Regions from separate parts of the Flexibacterium corallicola genome, predicted to be linked through region 2. Evidence: riboswitches for the same ligand, from Rfam matches in the RefSeq annotation. Region 2 holds a riboswitch; each other region holds the start of a gene.
The links. Region 2 has a riboswitch for cobalamin ahead of P6574_RS03090 (energy-coupling factor ABC transporter permease). Riboswitches for the same ligand answer to the same signal wherever they lie in the genome.
Positions count from the first base shown of each region.

Region 1 (5,930 bases), 2.3 Mb from region 2:
ATATATGTAAAGAAATATTACTGAACTATACGCATTAATTACCCCTAAAATTACAAGGATACACCCATTTGGTGCAATTTACTACAAATTCACTTATTGGGTTAATTCAAGTATCAATCGAAATCCACGTATGGAGTATCTCACATCTGAATTCTCTTTCTTAAATCGAAGTACTTAGTTCAATCTTATTAAGTACGCAGCTAACCAATGAACATGGTTTAAGCAACGTCAATTTTTTGCAGTACCATTATAAATCACTTCGCAGCGTTGCGTTCTACCCTTGAACTATCCACCCAGTATACAAAGGTATTAATGTGAGTACTGAATTAAACCCCCTTGATGTTTCCATACGGCCAGCGAGAGCTGGTGATGAAGGAATCCTAGAACTCATCCATAGAGATGAGCGGCACTGGGAGTTTTCTTCCTTGAAAAATTTTGGGCAAGAAGAACTTTATCATAGCGTGCTGTCACAGCAGTACACTGCACAACATAACGTATACTTCAATCAATATGATTTGGCGAATTATGGTCTTATTTTGTGGTGTGAAGCCCCTGTCGGGCGCGTGTACCTTGCCGAAGATGAGCATATGTTAAAGGTACTTGACTTGTCACTTTTACAAAAATTTCAGCGCAGAGGTATCGGAACGGTTGTCATGAAAGGCATCTGCGCAAAAGCTTCAAAGCTGAAAATTCCTGTCATGCTTCATGTCCTTAATATGAATAGACCTGCCTATAAATTTTACTACAGGTTTGGATTTGAGCCAGAAACTACAGGGAGGCACCATACGTTGATGAGGTGGTATCAACCAGACTATGACGCCTTGTTACGAGGTGAATTCATATCTGCAGCTGTCAAAATCAAACGAATGAATACTTCTGTAACTTCGACACCCTTCAGGCAACAACAGGAGAGTGATCAATCAATTTCAGATTCCCAATGAAAATTGGGACGCATATGACCATGGCCAATCATAGAGATTTTCTAAACAGATATTAAAGATAGGAAAATACAGATGAAAGATGACCTTAAGTCTTTGGAATATGCCGATTTTGAAAAGCTGAAGGGCGACATTTTTTTAATTGATGGTGAGAAGGTCCAGCTAAAATTTATAGAGAAAGGGCCTCAAACACCAGCAAGATTCCGGGAGCAGTTTATACTTTTGTTTGACTGCCCAGAAGGTTTCGAAGTCAAAGGTAGGATCTCGGAGGTACAACACCCAACAATTGGAGTTCATAATCTCCTTGTTACTAAAGTCTTGGAGGGTGGAGATGAATTCAACCTACAAATTATTTTTAACTGATCGATTTTAATGGAGCGGATGCCCCTTTTCCGATATTGCTGGGCAACTAGTCCACCGGTTTCCCTTGCATCAAAATTGCGGTACCCCGAGCATCTCTTCATAAAAACAGTCCTCAAGGCTCTGATGGAATGGATGCCCCACCCGGCGAGTCTCTGCCATATTAGGCAAGAGGACTGGCAGTGAAGGCTTTTATAATCCAATTCGAAGGCATTCGGCCATAGGATATCAATCACTTTTAACGTTCGAGCGACAATAGACAAATATTGAGCCGGAGGATCTCCACTTTTCTTAGGCCACTCCAGTTTACGGCCTGCGAAGTTCTCTAGGTTTCACTATGCATCATTTTCTCCCCATTTTTACTTCCAGATTCCAAAGTATCAACCATGCACTATCTTTTTGCTCTTGCAATCTGGCTTGTCTCTAATCATTATGCGCCGCAATGGTTTTCGAGGTCAAAAGCCTCGGAATTAAAAGGGAACACGGTGCAGTTTCACGTTTTGAAACTAACTCCGTGACTGCCCCCGCAACTGTAGGCGGAGAGCAAAGCTAGATATGCCACTGGGGAACCCGGGAAGGCTGGCCGAGCAATGACCCGTAAGTCAGGAGACCTGCCATTACCTGTTACTTCAACCTGGGCGGGGCGTCCTGGAAAGAGGCCATAATGTTTGCTTTCACGAAAGCCACTTACATATCCGGTTTCTATTGCCCCCGCTACATCGACAAGGGCGTTATGAGACCTGTATTTCTTCCAGTTAAGTTTCTGAGGCGCCGCCAGTTCATACTGGAACGCATGCCATGAGCACATCAGTCTTAGTCAACAATGTTTCTTGGGCGCCTAAAAAGAGCAAAAACGAGCCGGTTTTAAAGCCACTCAGCTTTGAACTGCCAGCGGGTGAAACCCTTGGGGTTGTGGGGGCAAACGGAGCAGGAAAGTCCACATTACTGCGATTACTATACCGCTTTAACAGGCCAGCAAGTGGTCATATCAATATTGGTGATGATGACATCTGGTCGCTTCCAGCCAAAGTAGTGGCGCGGCGTGTAGCTGCAGTGTTGCAGGAACAGCCCACGGATTTCGCACTCACTGTACGCGAGATCGTCGAGCTGGGACGAACGCCTTACAGCTATGGATTAACTAGTTTATGCAAACAGGGCCAACAGGTGGTAAGCCAAACGATCCATACTTTGAATCTAGAAGGGCTCATAGACCGTTCATTTACAACCCTTTCCGGCGGTGAACGGCAACGGGTTATGGTGGCACGGGCACTGGCGCAAGAACCTGATCTGCTCATTATGGATGAGCCAACCAACCATCTGGATATTCGCCATCAGCTGGAAATCCTGCAGCTCATCGAGGAGCTGGATCTGACAATCATCACCAGTTTGCACGATTTAAATATGGCAGCGCGGGTCTGTGACCAGATCCTACTTCTTGATCGAGGGCAAATGCTTGGGTTTGGAACACCGGACCAAATCCTCTCCCCGGCCTTAGTCTCAAAAGCCTTTCAGGTGAGCACAACACGCGACCACTTGATGACCACACAACAATCTCTCCTTACGTTCGATCTATACTCATAGGAATTATTTTCATGAAAAAACTTGGTTTGACGCTGGCTGCAGCGCTGCTGTCCTCTACACCTGTATTAGCAGAGGTTACCATTAAAAGCTGTAACCGCACCGTGACATTTGATGATGTACCAAAGCGGGCTGTTTCCAACGATTCCAACCTTACAGAGATGATGCTGGCACTGCAGCTACAGGACAAGATGGCGGGATATACCGGTATTTCTGAGTGGAGAACGCTGGATGATGGGCTAACAGATAAAGTGGCAGTCCTATCGGAACTGTCCCCACAATACCCAAACAAGGAAGTGTTGATAGGGGCTGATGCGGACTTTTATTTCGCGGGCTGGAACTACGGTATGAAGGTTGGCGGCGAGGTGACACCGGAAACACTGGCCCCATTCGGTATCAAGGTCTACGAGCTGACAGAAAGCTGCATCCATATTGGCGAGAAGCAGAAGGTATCAATGGAGGACTTGTACAATGACCTTTTGAACCTTGGCCGTATCTTTGCAGTTGAAGAGCGTGCGCTTGAACTGGTGCAATCCTATCGTGATGATCTTTCTCAGTTCAAACAGGGACTAAATGCCGGCACCACGCCACTTCGCGTATTTGTTTATGACAGCGGTGAAGATACCCCCTTTACTGCTGGCCGTTATGCCATGCCCACAGCACTGATTGAGGCCGCCGGTGGCAGCAACGTGATGGATACACTAGAAAGGAGCTGGGCACGGGTAAACTGGGAGGCCGTGATCGAAGCTAACCCCGAGGTTATTGTGATAGTGAACTATGGCGAAGTAACAGCAGAGCAAAAGCGTGAGTTCATGCTCAATAACCCGGCCTTTGCCGATCTGGATGCAGTAAAGAACGACCGGTTCGTAACGCTACAATATGCAGAGGCCACACCAGGACCACGGAACATAAAAGCCATCAAAAAACTGGCAACTGCATTCTGGGGTAACTGAGTATGAGCGAAGGAACCAGTATCCCCGCAGCCCCCAAAGGGGGCACTTCTTTTGTTATGCTGCAGATCTTTTGCGCAGGGTTGGTTGCTCTGGTTCTTCCTGTTTGTCTCGCCGTTTCAGTTGGGGCGGTTTCCATTCCCATGGAGACCGTTCTGGGTGTGCTTGTTAATAAGGTTATACCGGGTGCTATTGAGCCCAGTTGGTCGAAGGGACGAGAGACCATCCTGTGGGAGATTCGCCTGCCCCGCGTTCTGCTGGCGATTATGGTCGGGGCCGGACTTTCAATCGTGGGCGCTTGCCTTCAATCCGTAACCCGCAATCCACTTGCCGACCCTCATCTGATCGGAATTTCAGCAGGTGGCGCGTTTGGGGCCGTATTGGCTTTGCTGCATACTGGTTTATTTTTTGGAGTGTTAACGGTACCTCTGCTGGCTTTTTTAGGGGCTCTTGGAGCAACTCTTCTTGTTATCGGGACCGCAAAGTTCACAAATGCCACGAGTGCTGACCGGCTGGTTCTGACTGGAGTTGCTGTTAGCTTTATTTTGATGGCAGGAGCTAACATTCTCATTTTTCTGGCAGATCCGCGCGCTACTCACACTGTGGTCTACTGGATGCTGGGCGGCTTAGGGCTGGCCCAGTGGGGGTACCTTATCTACCCCTTGGTCACCATGATAGTTTGTGGAGGTTGGCTGTGGCTACGAGCTGGTCACTTTAACGCCATGACCATGGGCGATGAAACCGCAACCACCCTTGGCATCTGCGTTGCAAAATTTCGGCTAGAGACCTTCATTATTGGGGCGTTGATTACAGGTATCATGGTAGCATTTTCGGGCATGATAGGTTTTGTTGGCCTGATGATACCTCATATTGTAAGAGCGTTTATCGGGGGCAATTATCATCGCCTCATCCCGGTCTCGGCCTTGTTTGGCGCACTTTTTTTGCTTGTCGCCGACATGGCTGCACGAACGCTGATGAAACCGGAGGACATCCCGGTTGGAGTCATCACCGGACTTGTAGGAGGAATCTTCTTCATTTGGCTTCTTAGGAAAAACAACTAGGCTCAGGACTCGTAACCAGAATATTACGGTTGCAGCAATATAGATTGCCGATTTGAATATGTTTGGGCATCGGTCGTATCCCATAGCAATACGCCTCCAGTCCTTGAGCTTTACAAACATGATGTTAAGCCTCCCCCAATGAAGTGGTCCACGTTTATGATTAGGAAAACGGAGGACTCGATATGGGAATCAAGAGACCAAAGCCAGAAGAGATTGTCGTTAAGTTGCGGCAGGTTGAAGTCCTGATGGGACAAGGGATGTCGCGCGTAGATGCAATCCGCCAGATGGGTGTTACTGAACAAACCTATTACCGTTGGAAGAAGAAGTACGGTGGCATGGGTACAGAACAACTCAAGGAACTGAAGCGGTTGCAGAAAGAAAATGAGCGGTTACGCCGTGCTGTCTCCGATCTGACACTGGATAAGCTGATCTTGAAGGAGGCTGCAAAGGGAAACTTCTAAGCCCCGCTCGTCGCCGGGCCTGCATCAATCATGTTTGTACTCAGATAAAGGTATCCGAACGGCGTGTGTGCCGCGTTCTTGGCCAGCATCGCTCCACACAGCGGCGTTTGCCGCAGGGGCGGGCTGATGAAAGCCAGCTGGTCGCGGATATGATTGAACTGGCCCGTCAATATGGTCGCTACGGTTGTCGCCGGATTGCTGCTTTGCTTCGAGAAGCGGGTTGGCAAGTGAACGACAAACGTGTCGAGCACCTTTGGAGACGAGAGGGGTTGAAGGTTCGCATGAAGCAACCGAAACAGGGACGGCTCTGGCTCAATGACGGATCCTGCGTCCGGCTGCGGCCACAGGATCGCAATCACGTGTGGTCCTATGACTTTGTCCACCATCGAACCGAAGATGGCAGGGCATTCAGAACGCTGAATATTCTGGATGAATACACGCGTGAATGCCTTGCTATTCGGGTGAAGCGAAAGCTGAACTCGAGCGCGGTCATCGATGTGCTTTCACGGCTGAGCTATTGATCTGCGCGGCTCTTGGGCATGACGGCAAACGATCTTGTAAAGATGAAGAAGCAAGGTACAA
Region 1 is NZ_JARRCW010000001.1:2,970,590-2,976,519, forward strand. Features, by position in the region: gene P6574_RS12820 (GNAT family N-acetyltransferase) at 315-941, shown strand; gene P6574_RS12825 (DUF6916 family protein) at 1,014-1,301, shown strand; cobalamin riboswitch at 1,725-1,931, shown strand; gene P6574_RS12830 (ABC transporter ATP-binding protein) at 2,097-2,879, shown strand; gene P6574_RS12835 (ABC transporter substrate-binding protein) at 2,891-3,829, shown strand; gene P6574_RS12840 (FecCD family ABC transporter permease) at 3,832-4,887, shown strand; partial or broken gene P6574_RS12845 (IS5/IS1182 family transposase) at 4,900-5,019, opposite strand; partial or broken gene P6574_RS12850 (IS3 family transposase) at 5,070-5,860, shown strand; gene P6574_RS12855 (hypothetical protein) at 5,888-5,930, shown strand, end outside.
Region 1: linked by a shared signal. The riboswitch ahead of P6574_RS12830 (ABC transporter ATP-binding protein) and the one ahead of P6574_RS03090 (energy-coupling factor ABC transporter permease) in region 2 are both predicted to bind cobalamin.

Region 2 (5,930 bases):
TGAGCAAGATGCTCTTCTCGTAACTCTGGGTTCGCTGCGTGAGCAGCAGCGGGCTGACGAACAGGCAAGGGAGCGGGCTGCCGCAATAATGGCAGATATTGAGCAGGCGCAAGAACACTTTAATGCGTGGGGGGCTGTGAACAGGGTTATCGGCTCAGCCGAGGGCGATAAGTTCCAGAAACTGGCACAGGCTGTGACACTGGATCTTTTGGTGGAGCTGGCGAACAAACAGCTTAAAGCCCTTAAACCCCGCTATCGACTGCTTCGCGCAACAGGTGGCCTTGGGCTTTTAGTGGAAGATCTTGATATGGGAAGTTCTCCCCGCTCTGCCCGCTCACTCAGCGGCGGCGAACGGTTTCTTATTTCTCTTTCCCTCGCCCTGGCGCTTTCGGGTCTGGAAGGGCGACAGTCCTTTGTTGATACCTTGTTTATTGACGAGGGGTTTGGCTCACTGGATGGGGATACACTGGATGTGGCCATCGATGCGCTGGAAATGCTGCAGGGGCAGGGGCGCAAAGTTGGCGTTATCAGTCATGTGGAAGCAATGAAAGACCGTATACCGGTGCAGGTTCGGGTCGTGCGGCAAGGCGCAGGGCGGAGCCGCATCGAGTTGACGTCTCCAGCCAGCTGGTAACAAGGGGAAGAATTTGCGATGACATCACCGGCTTCCCTTCAACTTTAAATGAATTTCTACAACTCTGTTTTCCCTAGGTAAGGCGCTTGCTTCAAAAAGGGGAATTTTAAATCTAATGCAATGCTTCTCGTGTTTCATGGTGGGGAAGAAGAGTGGGGAAGCCACTTCCGGGTGACCATAAACATCGGCTGAAGACCAATGAAATGGACTGCATTATTTGCGGCGGGGGCTATGTCTGTGCTGCGGCCAACAGGCTACCAAAGTGTTGAAATTCTTCCCGCATGGAATCATACTCCTGTCCGCCATGAAATCGTGGAGTTTGTAGAGCGGACCACGCGAGAAGCCAGCCCCGACTATGTAGAAAAATCCGAGAGGATTGCCCTTTTACGCGATGCTGGCGTTCTTTGGAGCGCCGGGCCATTTAGTCCTGTGGAGGCCTATATAAGCCGAAGCAGCAAGGAGATGCCCCCTCCCAGCCTCCTAAATTCCTATACAATTCGAAGGTATGTGGAAACCTGGGTGCAAACGGTACGGGAAGAGGAATATAACCAGCCGTATGTTGATCTTGTCTATCAGCCCATGAAAGAGCTGATTGATTACCTGCAGGATCATGATTATCGCGTTTGGGTGCTTTCAGAATCTAACGTGGAAGTTGTGCGCGGTGTCCTTACCCAGACCTTTAAAATACCGCCGGAGCAGGTTATTGGCGCGCCTTTACGCTCACAAGTGGCTCAAGTGAAGGTCTTTGAGGAGCAGGGACGTGGCCCCGCAAGCGTTTCGCCGATTCCCACAGATAGCGAGCGGATTTACCACATATTGGGACGCGGGCCTCTGTTGACCATTGCTGATGCAAGGCTGGTGGAGGATATTCGAAAACTATCAGAAAACTGGGACCGCCGATATCTCACTGTGACGATGGAGATCTCCACAAAGGGAGGTGAAAACTCTGAAATAAACGGGAGCCCCCAGACCAATTCCACAAGCGCGTATAGGATAAATCCCGAGGAAGATTGGTCCCACCTCTATCAATGGCAGAAAAATCCTTAGAGGAAATTTAGGTAAGTCCAATTATTTTGATTGAGATCAAAGTAATGAACAAGTCTACGTTGTAGGTTCTTCTTGCTACGGCTGATGCTCATATGGGGGAGTATCAACCACTGGGCGTACTTAGTTCTTGAGTACGCCCTTTTTTTTGTCTCTTAATGATAATGTTGTGCTTCGTTTCTTTCTGTACTTAAGTATTATTTTTGGACAGCTCCGGCAGGCGATGCCTTTGCTGCCAATCGATGAGAATATTTAACGGGACTGCGACTAAGGTTGCTTATCCTAGCAGTTGCAAAGTTCTTTTAAAGCGGCAATAGTTCTCCCCATTGGGTTCCACCCCGGCAAAGCTGGCGTGGATGTAAAAGGGAATGCGGAAGGGATGACCAAATAAGGGCCTGATCCGCAGCTGCCCCCGCAACTGTGAATAGCTGGTTTGTCTCAAGGGCCACTGAAGCGCACTGCTTCGGGAAGGCGAGGCAAACAAGGAGCTATGAGCCAGGAGACCTGCCCACACATAGGATAACTGCGCTTTGCATAGCGCTCGCACGGAGGGTGCGATAAGGAGATGAAATTATGCATATTGAACCGGGCTATGTGTCTGCTGCAAAAGTTGTAGCTGCCAATGTTGGCGCTGTTGGCGTCTTTTTATGGGGCGCAAAGCAGCAAGCCTCAGAGTTTTTGAAGAACCCTCTTGTTCCGGCCAAAACGATTTTGGCGGCAGCGTTTTTCTCGCTCTTCATGCAGTCCTACCACACAAGTGTAGGCGCTTCCGAGCTGCACTTCATTGGCGCAATGGCCATGTATCTCACACTGGGCTTCACACCCGTTCTTCTAGGCTTTGCCATTGGTCTTTTGTTTCAGGCATTCGCGTTTGACCCGCAAGACATGTACCACCTTGGTGTGAACAGCCTCTCCTTGATGCTGCCTTTGGTGTCCGTTCACTACCTTTCTGGTAAGAAGCTGTTTGACCAGAAACTGTCCAAACGCGTTTCCTACACCCAGATACTGAAGCTGGATGCCATATACTACACAGGTGTCACCGGCATGGTCGGTTTCTGGCTGATGATCGGCGACGTTGCAACACCATTCACTGCATGGGCCCAGTTCGCAGCCTCATATTTGGCAATTGTGGTTCTGGAACCAGTTGTAACTTACCTTGCTGTGAAAGGCCTGAAAGCCGTTGAAGGCAACACCTTGGTTAAGAACCTCACAGTCGTGCCCCAGCTCAAGCTTGCTTAAGGCTTAAACAAAACAGAGTTTATGATGGCGGCCAATGTGCCGCCATTTTTATTGAGCCCAACACAAGGACGTGTTGATGGACTTGATGTAAGAACTGCGTTTTGCGTGTCCGATATGATGGCAGAAGCCGGATTCCTCCGCTCTTCAAAACGGATGTCACTCCGGACGTGATCCAGAGCTTGTTTTTCCTAAATTGGTAGCTACTGGATAAAAGAGAAGAGGCCTGTTTTTTCTCTCTTCTTTCTATGCAGCTTTCCTGATATGGATTGCCCCAAAGGGTGGCATGGGTTAAGAGTGCTGCCAAAGATTTCTAGTTCATCATTCTATTAGGAGATGTGGGCAGTCCATGGCGCGCCAGTTCATCTATCATATGCACGGAGTCTCAAAGGCTTACGGTGCTAAAAAAGTCCTCGACAATGTTCACCTGTCGTTCTACCCGGATGCAAAAATCGGTATTCTGGGCCCGAACGGTGCTGGTAAATCCACCCTTCTCAAGATCATGGCCGGTCTTGATAAGGAATACACTGGTGAAGCATGGGCCGCAGCAGGGGCCAAAGTTGGCTATCTGCCACAGGAGCCTAAGCTGGATGAGGATAAGACAGTTCTCGAAAACGTCATGGAAGGCGTTGCTCACAAACAGGCTCTTGTAGACCGCTACAACGAACTGATGATGAACTATTCTGACGAGACTGCCGATGAAGGCGCTCAGCTTCAGGACATCATTGATGCGCAGGATCTGTGGAATCTGGAAAGTCAGGTCGAGATGGCAATGGAAGCGCTTCGCTGCCCTCCATCCGACTCGCCGGTAACCAACCTGTCCGGTGGTGAACGCCGCCGTATTGCTTTGTGTCAGCTCCTTCTTTCTGAGCCTGACCTGATGCTGCTCGATGAGCCGACCAACCACCTTGACGCTGAAACAGTGCATTGGCTGGAGCGGCACCTGCGCGAGTTCAAAGGTTCCGTATTGATCATTACCCATGATCGCTACTTCCTCGATAACGTTACTGGCTGGATTTTGGAACTCGACCGCGGTCAGGGTATCCCTTATGAAGGCAACTACTCCACCTACCTTGGCCAAAAAACCAAGCGTATGGAGCAGGAAGGCCGTGAGAACATGGCTCGTTCACGCGCAATCAAGCGTGAGCAGGAATGGATGGGGATGACGCCGAAGGGCCGTCAGACCAAATCAAAGGCTCGTATCAATGCCTATGATGCTCTGTTGACAGCGCAAGAAGAGCGTATGCCATCTATCGAGCAGATCCTGATCCCTGTTGGTGAGCGTCTTGGTAACAACGTTATCGATGTTCAGGGTGTATCCAAGGGCTTTGGTGATCGCCTGTTGATTGATGATTTGTCCTTCAAGCTGCCTCGTGGTGGTATTGTCGGCATCATCGGTCCTAACGGTGCCGGTAAATCCACGCTCTTCAAGATGCTGTCAGGTCAGGAAAAGCCGGATAGCGGTGAAATTGTTGTCAGTGACCGGGTTCAGCTTGGTTATGTGGATCAGTCCCGTGATAAGCTGGATGACAGCAAAACCGTTTGGGAAGAAATCTCCGAAGGCGCTGAAGTGATCTACCTCGATAAGAAAGAGATCAACTCTCGCGCTTACTGCTCATCCTTCAACTTCAAGGGTGCAGGACAGCAGGCTAAAGTTGGCGACCTTTCCGGTGGTCAGCGCAACCGTGTGCATCTGGCGAAGGTTCTCAAGTCTGGCGCGAACGTGCTTCTGCTCGATGAGCCAACCAACGATCTGGATACAGAAACGCTGGCAGCACTGGAAGATGCGCTTGAAAACTACGCCGGTTGCGCTGTGGTGATCTCGCATGATCGTATGTTCCTTGACCGTCTTGCAACACACATGCTGGCCTTTGAAGGCGATAGTCATGTGGAATGGTTTGAAGGTAACTTCGAAGACTACGAAAAAGACAAGGTCCGCCGTCTGGGCGCCCACGCAGCAGACCCAAGCCGCATCAAATACAAGCCGCTGACACGCTAAGCAGTTTTGTATCTCCAATAAAAATGGCGGGGCATTTGCTCCGCCATTTTTGATTTGAAGGTTTACTCAGCAGCTTGCGAGCCTGCTGTGCTGGTGCTCATAGCGCTAGCCAAAGCACTGGCCCAGTCATCCGTGTTGGTTGATGCACCGTACTGCGTGTCATATTGCCAGCCCATGACGCCAGCAAAATCATCGTCATATTTCGATATAAGCGGGTTAATCAGGTAGGTGATGATATCCTGCGTGTTCAAGTAGCCGGAGCCTGCGTTGTCTGTCGTGGTTGGTTTGCCGACGAGGAGTTTTTCTACCGGAACACCTTGTGCGACTATTCCGACAATACTTGAGGGGAAAGTGGAGCCACTGACAAGCTCTGTCCCTGCCACTTTGCCGGTTTCGTCCTGAGCGGTGTCACCCACATACCAGTCATTGTTGTAGTACTGGATGTTATAGAGATCGATGTTATTACCTGCATTTTGAGCGACATCCACATAGACCTGCAAATAACCTGTCCCTCCATAAAAGTAGGGGCATTGGGGGGCGTGGGTGATGAAGTTCTGGTTGTTGGGAAGCTGTGACTTGAGACTACTGGAGAGATCGGTAAGGAAGGTTATAGGATCATAGCCTGTATAGTTTGTATCTTCCCAATCAATATCGACACCGTCAAAGCCGTTATCTGTGACAATCTGTTTGATGGAGTTGACCGTCTGGTCAAGGTTATTGGCGCAGTCTGCCCAGCCCTGCGTTGAAAAGGTTTCTCCACCAAGGGAGACAAGAACGCGCTTGCCTGCGCTTTTCAAGCTGGAAACAACGCCGTATTGATCTTTGGTCCCTAAGAGTCCTGAAAGTTCGGAGCTGAGTTCCAGCTCTCCACTGCTGCCCGGCACGATGAAACATAAAATAGCGGTGGTATAATCACTTTGAGCCAGCTCCTTTGCAAAATCTGGCGAACTTGAGAGAATATAGCCTACGATTTCTCGAGATGTCATGGGTCCTGCCTTTTTCTTCTCAGGCATACTT
Region 2 is NZ_JARRCW010000001.1:654,495-660,424, forward strand. Features, by position in the region: gene P6574_RS03080 (SbcC/MukB-like Walker B domain-containing protein) at 1-634, shown strand, start outside; gene P6574_RS03085 (HAD family hydrolase) at 833-1,681, shown strand; cobalamin riboswitch at 1,993-2,204, shown strand; gene P6574_RS03090 (energy-coupling factor ABC transporter permease) at 2,252-2,917, shown strand; gene ettA (energy-dependent translational throttle protein EttA) at 3,264-4,913, shown strand; gene P6574_RS03100 (glycosyl hydrolase family 18 protein) at 4,976-5,926, opposite strand.

Region 3 (5,930 bases), 2.2 Mb from region 2:
AACAGTTATTTTCTCGCCATCGCGCCCCTCAATGAGCGCAATATACATCATAACAAGGCCGGTGACGGACAGTATGATCAGGAATGGGGCCACATACAGGCCGGCATAAAAATGCCAACGCCATGCGGCGGTATAAAATCGGCGTGCATCCCCGGATAGGGGTGTGTTGGCGAGTGCATTTAACTCGTGATTGATACTCGACACGAAAAACTCCAGCAATACTTACGGCTCAGAGCGTTGAAACAAGGCTTTGTCCGTAAAAAGATAATGAGATCTGATTTTTTAAAGAGTGATGGATGCTGGAGGCGCTCTTGCGCCAACGGGCAAGGTTTTCAGCTGATCGAAAATTGCCTCGAATGCATGGACTTGCGGTACTGATAAGCCTGAGGGAACCAAAAGCTTGAGGGGGTCGTTTATGCTGGCGTGCGCTCCAAGGACAGACGAATAGATGCAGGGGTTCCGCTCTTCTTCAGAAATGGGCGGAACTTCTTTGCCATCACTATTCATGGTAATGTGGCGAAGGCCGGAAGAGGTGCATAGTATAACGGTAAACGTTCCGTCCGTGTTGGATCCTGGCATCATGCCTGTGGGGATCAAAGAAGACAAAAGCAGCGCAAACAGCAACAGCCAGCTCACCCATAGCTTTCGCCATAGAGCTGCTTTGTCGCTCTTTGGTTGATATTGAATGCGCATGTCTCCCCCAACTGCACTCACTCCTAAGTCAGTTGAGAATGAGTTTCAATAGTAGCTGCCCACTGGATGATACTGGCGACGTACTCTTGAGCGCGTTACGCTTGATTGAGTTCAATATACTTTTGGTAAAACCTGTAGACAGCAATTTCCTGTCGCGGAACAAAATGACTTCCGGCTCTAATTCGGGACGATATTCAAGATTCTTTGCGAGGTTATACCGGCCACCGCGCCGGTATCCATAATTAATTCTATAGGTTCCCTTGAAGCCTGATTAGTATAAGTGGGCAGAAATATGGCGGATCTTCCCCTGATTTGCTGCCGCGGAAGCGCTTCAAAACATCTCATTACCCTTGAGAAATTAAATTATGGATATAAAATTTGAAGTTTCTCCAATCAAACATATTTGATTATTATTGTACAAGCCGCTGTAAGTACTCCAAATTTCAAAGTTTCCCTAAACGGCATATTATTTCAAAATTTAAGTAAATATTGGAATATTAATGATAGTTAATTTGAAATGTTAGCATGTTGAGCTCACCTTCCACTCGCAGCCCCGCTCTGTCCTGGCTACACTAAATGAAATAGAAGCATATAGGTTAAGCATGTCTACAAAAAATAAGACATTTGGCGATGGCGACAATAACTACACAATTAAAGGTGGTGGAATCGAAGCTCACAAGCAGGTTCACTATAACATTGATATGGGTGGCGGTGATGATACCGTTAATGTGACTTGGAGTAAGATGACGCATGACAGCTCACAGATCGCGGGCTTTAATACAAGGTTGGGCGATGGCAATGATACCATTAAATTTAATTTGCAACACGGTTCATACGCCACCGACTTGCAGTTAAATATTGATAGTGGCTCTGGCGATGATACAATTAATGTCAATAATATTCAGTATGCCCACCACGCAGACGATGTTGATGCTGTTCTGGAAGGTGGAACCGGCGACGACACTATAACGAAAAGTGATAAAAGTAATTTTGACGCAACGATCTATGGGGATGAAAACCCTGACAATCACTCTGCCTTCGACAGTTCTTTAAGCTACAATGATACAATTCATGCGGGAAATGGAAATAACACCATCTTTGGCGGCTTTGGCGATGATAACATTACTGCGGGAGACGGGAATAACATCATCTATGCGGGCTATAGTGACAATACCAGTGAAGCCCATACCGGTTCCAACACAATTACCGTAGGTGATGGAGACAATTCCATTTATGGCGGCAGTGGTGGTGATACAATTACCGCAGGCAACGGGAACGATTTCATTTTCGGTGGAGATGGGAATGACACCATTAATGCTGGTGGTGGCGATAATGTCGTCACCGGAGGTGCGGGGAGTGACACATTTGTCTTTTCCGATACCTGCGAGCCAAGCAGCACAGAGATTACTGACTATGACAGTGGCTCGGATACGCTGATGTTTTCCAGTTCTGATGTAAATTCCATGGATGACCTGACAATCTCTTATGATCAGGATCATGCGTATACCGCAGAGGACGGCTCCACCGCCCATGGAGCAACAACAATCACTGATACCGACGGTAATGCAGTCATCATTGACGGTGTTACACCTGATCACCTTGCTGCGAGCGACTTCATCTTCACATAAAATGTATCGCCGAAAAGTGGATGCCGGTTTCTGGTTAAAGATACGCGCCTAAACAATAGGCTAAAACAAACCGGCACTATCAAAGAATTGCTGCACGCCCTTCCCTTGCGCATATGCCTTGGGTTGGGTGTGCCGCAACTGTTTATAGGACTGGGTTAAAGCCCTGTTATTTTATGAGCATTGCATCTATGAACACGCTTCCTCCCATCACATAGGTGCTGTTTCCTGAACCAAATGCGATAGGCTTGTGATCGTGGCTGAAATGGATCGCCTGCGGGTGGGGTGCTCGTGGATTTTATCCCCTTCTTTATTGAGAGTAACGAACCATGATATTTGTAGAAGGGGACACGTATTTTTGCGAGTTGGTGAGCTACGGTGCCAACAAAAATAAGCGTGCCTGAATTGACTTCTAAGGTGTGGCTGGATATGAGCGCTGTGGCTAAAACTTATAAAGTCAAATGTGCAGGCATGAAGTATGCGGCGCATGGCCGGTTGGGCTATCTGAAAGCAATCCGGCTAAAAAATATTTTCCAGATGCTGCATATTTTTCCATTAAATTCCACAGTATTAAATTGTGTAAATCACACTATATATTGACCCATTCAAATCTAGATGCACTATATGGAGTGTGCTTGGTTCTTGCGGGGCGACTCGCAGGCGAAGAGGGAAGCCGGTGAAAATCTGGCACTGCCCCCGCAACTGTAAGCAGTGAACGGCCTTTTATTTGTACCACTGAAGGAAACTTCGGGAAGGTTAGAAGGGTGTGTTTGAGCTGTGCAGTCAGGAGACCTGCCAAGAGACAATTTGACAACCACGGGCGGAGGGTCCGGGAGCGTTGTGGCTTCGGTGTGCGCAAGTTTTGTGCCCGCAGCCTGCCGTCTCGATCTTCTCCCATGCTAGGCGGACGAAAGCATGAGCATTACCGTATATTCCAAACCTGCCTGTGTGCAGTGTACTGCAACCACGCGCGCGCTCGATAGTGCAGGTATTGCCTACAACGTGATTGACCTTACACAAGATGCGGATGCTCTGGCGCAAGTTGAATCGCTGGGCTATCGTCAGGTTCCTGTCGTCATTGCAGGAGATCAACACTGGGCAGGCTTTCGCCCGGACAAAATCGGCGGCCTCGCCTGATTAATTGAGCAGCCTCGTCTACTTCTCCAGCTCATCTGAAAATACACACCGCTTTGTTGAACGTCTCGGTCTTGAGGCCGAGCGCATTCCGGCCCGCGCATCCCAAAAGATGCTGCAGGTCACACAACCCTTTGTCCTTATCACCCCCACATATGCGGATGGTGAGGGCAGGGGAGCGGTGCACAAGCAAGTGATTGCTTTTTTGAATGATGTAGCAAACCGGTCTTTGCTCAGGGGCGTGATCGCTTCGGGTAACCGAAATTTCGGGGCATTTTTTGCCCATGCAGGCACTGTTATTGCCGCCAAATGTGACTGTCCATGCCTTTACAAGTTCGAACTTGCAGGCACCGACAGCGACGTTGCGCGGGTTCGTCAGGGACTAGATTTATTTTGGAAACAACAACTCTCGAAAAGTCTGTAGCCGCCTATCAGGGGCTGGACTATCACGCACTGAACGCCATGCTGAACCTCTACGATACAGAGGGAAAAATTCAGTTTGACGCGGATCGTCAGGCGGCACGCCAGTATTTTCTGGAGCATGTAAACCAGAATACTGTTTTCTTCCATTCGCTGGAGGAAAAGCTCTCCTATCTGGTGCGCGAGAACTACTATGAAGCCGAGGTTCTGGACCAGTATGATCCGGCCTTTGTGAAATCTATCTTCATCGCCGCCTATGACCGCAAGTTCCGCTTCCCAACCTTCCTCGGGGCCTTCAAGTTTTACACCAGCTACGCGCTGAAAACCTTTGACGGCAAGCGCTACCTTGAGCGCTATGAAGACCGTGTGGTTATGGTGGCCTTAGCTTTGGCGCGCGGCGATGAAAACCTTGCCATGCAGATGATGAATGAAACCATCTCCAACCGGTTTCAGCCAGCCACACCAACATTCTTGAATGCGGGTAAAAAGCAGCGCGGCGAGCTGATCTCCTGTTTCCTTCTGCGTCTTGAAGACAACATGGAATCCATTGGCCGGTCCATCAACTCTGCGCTGCAGCTTTCCAAGCGCGGCGGCGGTGTTGCTTTGCTGCTGACCAACCTGCGTGAAGCTGGCGCGCCGATCAAAGGCGTTGAGAACCAGTCCTCCGGTATTGTGCCGGTGATGAAGCTTTTGGAAGATAGCTTCAGCTATGCCAACCAGCTTGGCGCCCGTCAGGGTGCAGGCGCTGTGTACCTGAACGCCCATCACCCGGACATCCTCAGCTTCCTTGATACCAAGCGCGAGAATGCGGATGAGAAAATCCGTATTAAAACGCTGTCCCTTGGTGTTGTTATTCCCGATATCACGTTCCAGCTGGCCAAGCAGAACGAGGAAATGTACCTGTTCTCGCCGCATGACGTTGAGAAGGTCTACGGTGTTCCGTTCTCTGAAATCTCGGTCACCGAGAAATACCGCGAGATGGTGGACAACCCACAGATCCGCAAAACAAAACTGCGCGCCCGTGAGTTCTTCCAGTTACTGGCTGAAATCCAGTTCGAGAGCGGTTACCCTTATATTCTGTTTGAAGACACAGCCAATAAAGCGAACCCTGTTGAAGGGCGCATTAATATGTCGAACCTGTGCTCTGAGATCTTGCAGGTGAATGAGGCGAGTCTGTTCAATGATGATCTGTCCTATGAGCATCTGGGAGCCGATATCTCCTGTAATCTGGGTTCACTGAACATTGCCAAGGCAATGGATGGTGGTGATCTGGGCGGAACTGTTGAAACAGCCATCCGGTCTTTGACTGCAGTTTCTGAAATGAGTTCCATTGACTCAGTGCCATCCGTGCGCCGTGGCAATGAAGAAAGCCACGCCATTGGCCTTGGTCAAATGAACCTTCACGGGTTTCTCGCACGCGAACTCATTCATTATGGCAGCCCGGAAGCTGTTGATTTTACAAACATCTATTTCTGCACTGTGCTGTTCCATTGCCTGCGCGCCTCCAACGCACTGGCCATTGAGCGGGGCGCGAGCTTCAAAGGCTTTGAGAACTCCGAGTATGCCTCAGGTGTGTTCTTCGACAAGTACGTGGAGCAGGACTGGTTGCCGGAAACACAGCGGGCTACAAGCCTCTTTGAGAAGTTTGGAATTCACATTCCAACCCGTGAAGAGTGGGTGGCTTTGAAAGATGCTGTCATGAAAGACGGCCTGTTCAACCGCAACCTGCAAGCTGTGCCGCCAACAGGTTCAATCAGCTACATCAATAACTCCACCTCCTCGATCCACCCGATCGTGTCCAAAGTGGAAATCCGCAAAGAGGGCAAGATTGGCCGTGTGTACTACCCAGCGCCGTTTATGAATAACGACAATCTGGAATACTACCGCGATGCCTACGAGATTGGCCCGGAAGCGTTGATCGACACCTATGCAGCGGCAACGCAGCATGTGGACCAAGGCTTGTCTTTGACCCTGTTCTTCCCTGATACCGCCACAACGCGCGACATCAACAAGGCGCAGATTTATGCCTGGAAAAAGGGCATCAAGACAATTTATTAT
Region 3 is NZ_JARRCW010000001.1:2,840,643-2,846,572, reverse strand. Features, by position in the region: gene P6574_RS12315 (PepSY-associated TM helix domain-containing protein) at 1-204, opposite strand, end outside; gene P6574_RS12310 (DUF2946 family protein) at 283-714, opposite strand; gene P6574_RS12305 (calcium-binding protein) at 1,296-2,321, shown strand; cobalamin riboswitch at 2,938-3,132, shown strand; gene nrdH (glutaredoxin-like protein NrdH) at 3,234-3,455, shown strand; gene nrdI (class Ib ribonucleoside-diphosphate reductase assembly flavoprotein NrdI) at 3,460-3,876, shown strand; gene nrdE (class 1b ribonucleoside-diphosphate reductase subunit alpha) at 3,846-5,930, shown strand, end outside.
Region 3: linked by a shared signal. The riboswitch ahead of nrdH (glutaredoxin-like protein NrdH) and the one ahead of P6574_RS03090 (energy-coupling factor ABC transporter permease) in region 2 are both predicted to bind cobalamin.

Region 4 (5,930 bases), 870 kb from region 2:
CGTAACCACCAAAGTGCTTCCAGGCAAAGACGAAGTACAAAGGAACCGTGGGAAAAGGGAGAAAGAAAAGCGAAATAAGCCATGCAATGCTACCCTGTGAAGTTCTGCTCCACATGACCTCACGGGCAGCGCACACGGCTGCCAACGTATAGAAGGCAATCGCAATATAGGGAAGAAGTGGAAGAAATTCTGACCAATAATCCATGTAGCTCAACTCCTAAGCTACATGGATACCACAGTTCACGTATCTTGCCTTTAAGACTGTGGGCTTAATCCCACTGTTTACACATCCACGTTTTCAAAAGGTATGGAAACTGTTGGTTTCTTTTCCATCCAAGCGGGTACGGGAAGATCCTTGCTGCGCAAGAAGTCCGGGTTAAACATCTTTGACTGATAACGGGTGCCGTAATCACATAGAACGGTGACAATGGTTTTGCCCGGTCCCATTTCTTTTGCCATGCGGATGGCTCCGGCTATGTTGATGCCTGAAGATCCGCCAAGGCACAGGCCTTCGTTTTCTAAAAGATCAAAGACAACTTCAAGGGCTTCACGGTCAGAGATCTGGAAAGGCATGTCAACGGGTGCATCCTTCAGGTTTTCCGTGATGCGGCCTTGGCCGATGCCTTCGGTAATGGAGGAGCCTTCTGCCTTTAGGGCACCGTTGACATAGTAATTGTAAAGAGCCGCTCCAAACGGGTCAGCCAGTCCGATTTTAATATCGCTGTTTTTCTCTTTCAGCCCCATGCCAACTCCTGCAAGGGTGCCCCCTGTTCCAACAGCGCAGATGAACCCATCTACTTTTCCGTCGGTTTGGGAAAAGATTTCCGGAGCCGTTGTTTGAATATGACCGTTTCTGTTGGCGGTGTTGTCAAACTGGTTGGCCCAGATAGCGCCATTGGGCTCGCTCTGGGCCAGTTGCTGCGCAATCCGGCCAGAAATCTTTACGTAGTTGTTGGGGTTCTTGTAGGGAGCGGCAGGAACCTCAACCAGTTCCGCGCCCGCCAGCCGCAGCATGTCTTTCTTCTCCTGACTTTGTGTTTCAGGAATAACAATGACAGAGCGAAAGCCCAGTGAATTTCCAACCAAGGCTAGGCCGATGCCGGTGTTACCAGCGGTCCCCTCAACAATAACTCCGCCCGGTTTAAGGCGTCCCGACTTGACAGCGTCTTCGATGATAAACAGGGCTGCGCGGTCTTTTACAGATTGCCCGGGGTTCATGAACTCCGCTTTACCGTAGATGTCACAACCGGTTAGCTCTGAGGCCTTGCGCAGCTTGATCAAAGGAGTGTTGCCGATTGTCTCGGTTAGGGAATTTCGAATATCCATCGGGACCTCGTGTAAAATGGTGGCAAACTGTTGGCGTTTCATTGAGTGAACGCGCTTTGTGCAAGTTCGGTTTAGATGTTGGCCTTGGAAAGTATAACGGGGTGCAGGCCCTCTCAAGGGACAGTCTCCCATAGACAGGAAAGTGGTAGTATAAAATTACAGATACCAAGGGAATATTAGTAAAATATACCAAGGGTTGATTGTTAGCGTAAACTTCAGCTTTAGCTTTAAAGGAACTGAAGGGAATCCCCAATGGGTTTTCCCTTAAAAGAATTTAAAAATAGGAGGTAAGCCTGTTCCATAGCGCGTCACCCGTTCGGCCAAGATTCAGGAGAAAAGACTCCTTGCCAGCCTCAGGTTGTTGTTTCACATCTATGAAATGGACTTGCGTGCCAGTGCTGGTGCTGGAAGCACTGCGGACACTTACGGATACTTTGGCGTCCGGTGTTACTCTGCTCTGGTCTTTGGTGCTGGCGAGTGTTGTGGCGGATGGGTTGGGAGAGGCGTACTCATTGACAACAAGGGCCCGCCCATCTGGCAGCATATGCGTTTCATTGGGGTGGACTTCTGAATCGTAAATAACTTCGCCATATTCATCAATAAGTTCGACCCAAAGTGTCGTGCGTCCTTGGAGTGTCACTTCGCCCAGCCAAATGTTGAAAGGGCTGTCGAAAGGGTCGGCGTCAGGGTTGGACTTTGGCGGTGAGACAACAACTTGATGATATGTCTGCGCAGAAACTGTTCCCTTTTCAGAAACGTGCGTTTCTGTGGTCTCGTCTTTCGAGATACCCGTCTGGGAGATGTTTTTGGTTACAGGGCTTTCTTTATCTCCAGCTCTTGCAATGACAGCGAGCCCAAGAAATAGAAAGAGGGCTAGGAACGTGCGTGTTAAGCGGCGAACCGCAAAAAGTTGGCTGTGATTTACTGCGCCCGGTAACATTTCGATCTCACCCTTTATTATTTAAGAAGTTTGGTGGATGGTCCCAATTCGAAGCCAATGCGTTGGAATTCCCCTTATTTCCCTAAGGTAAATTAATGGGGGGGCTGTTCCATGTACTAGGAATTGTAGAGGTGAAACGTTTCAGCTGGGTGATGAAATGAAAGAGTTCAGCATTTCAGAACAAAATACGTAGAGTTTTGTTCCTGTTAGTTAATCTAGGCTGAATGCACATTGGATGACGGCGTGTTAAATTTTCCGTGATCAAGGCAAAAATATAACGGGGGGGGATTTGAAAACGTGGCTCCCCGGGCCGGATTCGAACCAGCGACCAAGCGATTAACAGTCGCTTGCTCTACCACTGAGCTACCGGGGAATACCTTATTCAGACACCCTATAAACCGATTATATAAATAAACCAAGCTTTGGGATCTGAATTATAATCGGAAAATGGCTCCCCGGGCCGGATTCGAACCAGCGACCAAGCGATTAACAGTCGCTTGCTCTACCACTGAGCTACCGGGGATCATCGAGCTTGCCTAGCAATTTACTAGGTAACCTACTTGCCACTTTCAGGCTTTATATCACAAACGAAGAATGGCTCCCCGGGCCGGATTCGAACCAGCGACCAAGCGATTAACAGTCGCTTGCTCTACCACTGAGCTACCGGGGATCATTTCTTATCGAAACGAACCGTCGCCGTTTGTGTGAGCCAGCTTTTATAAAAGCCGATGGGGTTTGCCAAGCCTGTTTTTGATAAAATCTTGTGATTGTGGAAAGAAAATGCAGATTTGCTGTGGGTGAAATTATTATTTCGATTATTTTCAGGCTGAAATGAGCGGTTTTACGCAGCTTTTTGTCAGTGTGCCCCATGTCTATTCATTGGGATGATTGACACAAAGGCCCTTCACCCCCCTTTATGGAGCAAGTTCTTTCAGTTTTTTTGCTAGGGCAATTTATAAATCAAGTTGTTTGTGAACGCCTTGGACAAAAATGAAACGGGAATGTGGTGATCGGTATAAAAGCCGGTAAAGCCACAGCTGCCCCCGCAACTGTAAGCGGAGTGAAGCAAACATATCCATGCCACTGGCGTCTATCGGAAGCTGGGAAGGCTGATTTGCTTTTAAAATCCGCGAGCCAGGAGACCGGCTGAGAGATAAACCTTCAATTGCTGTCGGGTGGACAGTCAGGGAGTTTGAATAAATGAGATTTTTCGAAGGGCTGCCAAAGCCGGTCCTGACTGTTGCCAGCGTTTCCCATGCCAAGGTAGCGCACCCGCGTTTCTTGCAGGGGCAAGGAAAACGCGGGTGAGCTTAACGACCAAAGCAAAATCCGTTCTTGTTTTAGGCGGCGCCCGTTCCGGCAAAAGTAGTTATGCCGAGCAGCTGGTACTTTCGAGCGGCTTGTCTGCGTTTTATGTGGCAACCGGCCAAGCCTTTGATGAGGAAATGCGTACTCGAATTGAAGCGCACAAGAGCCAGCGGGCGGGGCAGGGGTGGATGACCCTTGAAGAGCCGCTGGGCTTGCCCTTATGCCTTGCCAAAAACGCAAAGGAGGGGCGCGTGCTGCTTGTGGACTGCCTGACCCTTTGGCTTTCCAACCTTATGCATAGCGAGCGCAACATTGATGAGGAGAGCGACAAGCTGATCCAAATCATAAGCAGCAGTGCTTGCCCCCTCATCTTTGTATCCAATGAGGTGGGGCTGAGCATTGTCCCAGAAAATGCGCTGGCACGCCGGTTTCGCGACGAAGCCGGCCGCCTCAATCAAAAAGTGGCGGAGGCTTGCGACACGGTTGTGTTTGTCGCGGCTGGCCAAGCCCTACAGCTTAAACCTAATAATTCTCCGGAGATCCGACTGTGACCCCTTCATTTTCTGCAGCACCTACCACCAAAATCCCGGCTGTTATCGTGACCGGATTTTTGGGGGCTGGTAAAACAACCCTTGTGCGCAACCTTCTGGAAAAAGCTGAAGGCAAGCGGATCGCGCTTATTGTGAACGAGTTTGGCGAGATGGGCTTTGATGGCTCTCTGGTGAACGGGTGCGCCGACCCCAAGTGTAGCGCCGAGGAAGTGGTAGAGCTGGCCAATGGCTGCATCTGCTGTACGGTTGCAGATGATTTCCTGCCCACAATGGAAATGCTGCTAGCACGTAACCCGCGCCCTGATGCCATTATCATTGAAACTTCAGGCCTTGCCCTGCCGCAGCCGCTTGTGCGGGCGTTCAACTGGCCTACAGTGAAGCCGCTTGTGAGCGTGGATAGCGTTGTGACAGTGGTGGATACACCTGCTGTTGCGCTTGGCCGTGTGGCCAGTGATGAAGAGGCAGTTGCCGAACAAAGAAAAGCTGATGAGGCGCTGGACCATGAAAGCCCTGTTGAAGAGCTGTTCGAGGATCAGCTCACCTGCGCTGATCTTGTCGTGTTGAACAAAGCTGATTTGGTCTCCGATAAAGCGCTTGAAGAAGTGAAAAAGAGCCTTGGTGCCAGATTGCGCGATGCAGTGGAGATTGTTCCTGCACGACAGGGCGATCTGGCTCTGGAAGTTCTGCTGGGCCGCGATGCGGGCGCGGAAGATGATATGCATGCACGCCTTTCGCACCATGAAGCCCACCATGCAGAGCATGACCACCACCATGATGATGACCACGATCATGATCACCACCATCATCACGATCATAGCCATGATGACTTTGACAGCACTGTTGTGTCCACTGGCAGTTTCACAAACCTGAAAGACATTGAGGAAAGCGTTGCCAAGGCTATGGCGGTTTCCGGAGTTTTACGGATCAAGGGTGTTGTGCGCGTTGCAGGAAAGCCCGCGCCTGTGATGGTGCAGGCCGTTGGCCCGCGTGTGGAAGCGTGGTTCTCTGCGGGAAGTGAAATGCAGGACAAGCTGGTGGTTATCGGCCTTGCAAAGTTTGATCTGGAGGCAGTGAAAACGGCCTTGAAAGCAAGTGAGCCTGTATAAGACCAATGCATATTCTGGCGGGGCAAACCCGACGTATTGATGAAGGGGATGAGGCTGTCGATCTGGCACAGTCTCCCGCTGATATTGTTGTTCTTTCCTCTGCGGATACGGAACTTGCAGGATTTGCCCAAGCTTTTCAGCGTGGGGGGCATGCATTCAGCCTGCGCCTTGCAAGTCTGTTGGCGCTGTCCCATCCCTTTTCCGTAGATCTTTATACAGAGCAAACCCTTTTAAAGTCCAAAATGGTTATTGCCCGCCTATTGGGCGGAGCGGACTACTGGACTTATGGGGTAGAGCGCCTTGAGGAGCTGGCCCGTGGCTACGGGCTGCAAACCGTTTTTATTCCCGGAGATGACAAGTGGGATGAAACACTTGCCAAGCGCTCCAGTGTTCCGCTGGATGTGGCGCACCGTATCTGGCGATACTGCGTGGAAGGTGGACCGGACAATCTGCACGGCGCTTTACACTATGCAGCCCACAGCCTCAAACTTGTAAGTGATGAGCCCGAAGAGGCGCGGCCACTGCCAAAAGCGGGTCTGTATCTGGCCGGACACGCTGTGCCGAGCCTTGCCGACCTCAAGGGCCGTTGGGGCACTGATAAAAAACCGGTTGCCGCTCTCGTCTTTTACCGCGCATTGCTGCAAGGCGGAGCGATGGCCCCTGTTGAGGCCTTGGTGAATGCCTTGCACAAACAGGGCG
Region 4 is NZ_JARRCW010000001.1:1,522,564-1,528,493, forward strand. Features, by position in the region: gene cls (cardiolipin synthase) at 1-205, opposite strand, end outside; gene P6574_RS06895 (cysteine synthase A) at 283-1,326, opposite strand; gene P6574_RS06900 (hypothetical protein) at 1,601-2,266, opposite strand; tRNA gene P6574_RS06905 (tRNA-Asn) at 2,565-2,639, opposite strand; tRNA gene P6574_RS06910 (tRNA-Asn) at 2,715-2,789, opposite strand; tRNA gene P6574_RS06915 (tRNA-Asn) at 2,862-2,936, opposite strand; cobalamin riboswitch at 3,212-3,430, shown strand; gene cobU (bifunctional adenosylcobinamide kinase/adenosylcobinamide-phosphate guanylyltransferase) at 3,571-4,125, shown strand; gene cobW (cobalamin biosynthesis protein CobW) at 4,122-5,231, shown strand; gene cobN (cobaltochelatase subunit CobN) at 5,237-5,930, shown strand, end outside.
Region 4: linked by a shared signal. The riboswitch ahead of cobU (bifunctional adenosylcobinamide kinase/adenosylcobinamide-phosphate guanylyltransferase) and the one ahead of P6574_RS03090 (energy-coupling factor ABC transporter permease) in region 2 are both predicted to bind cobalamin.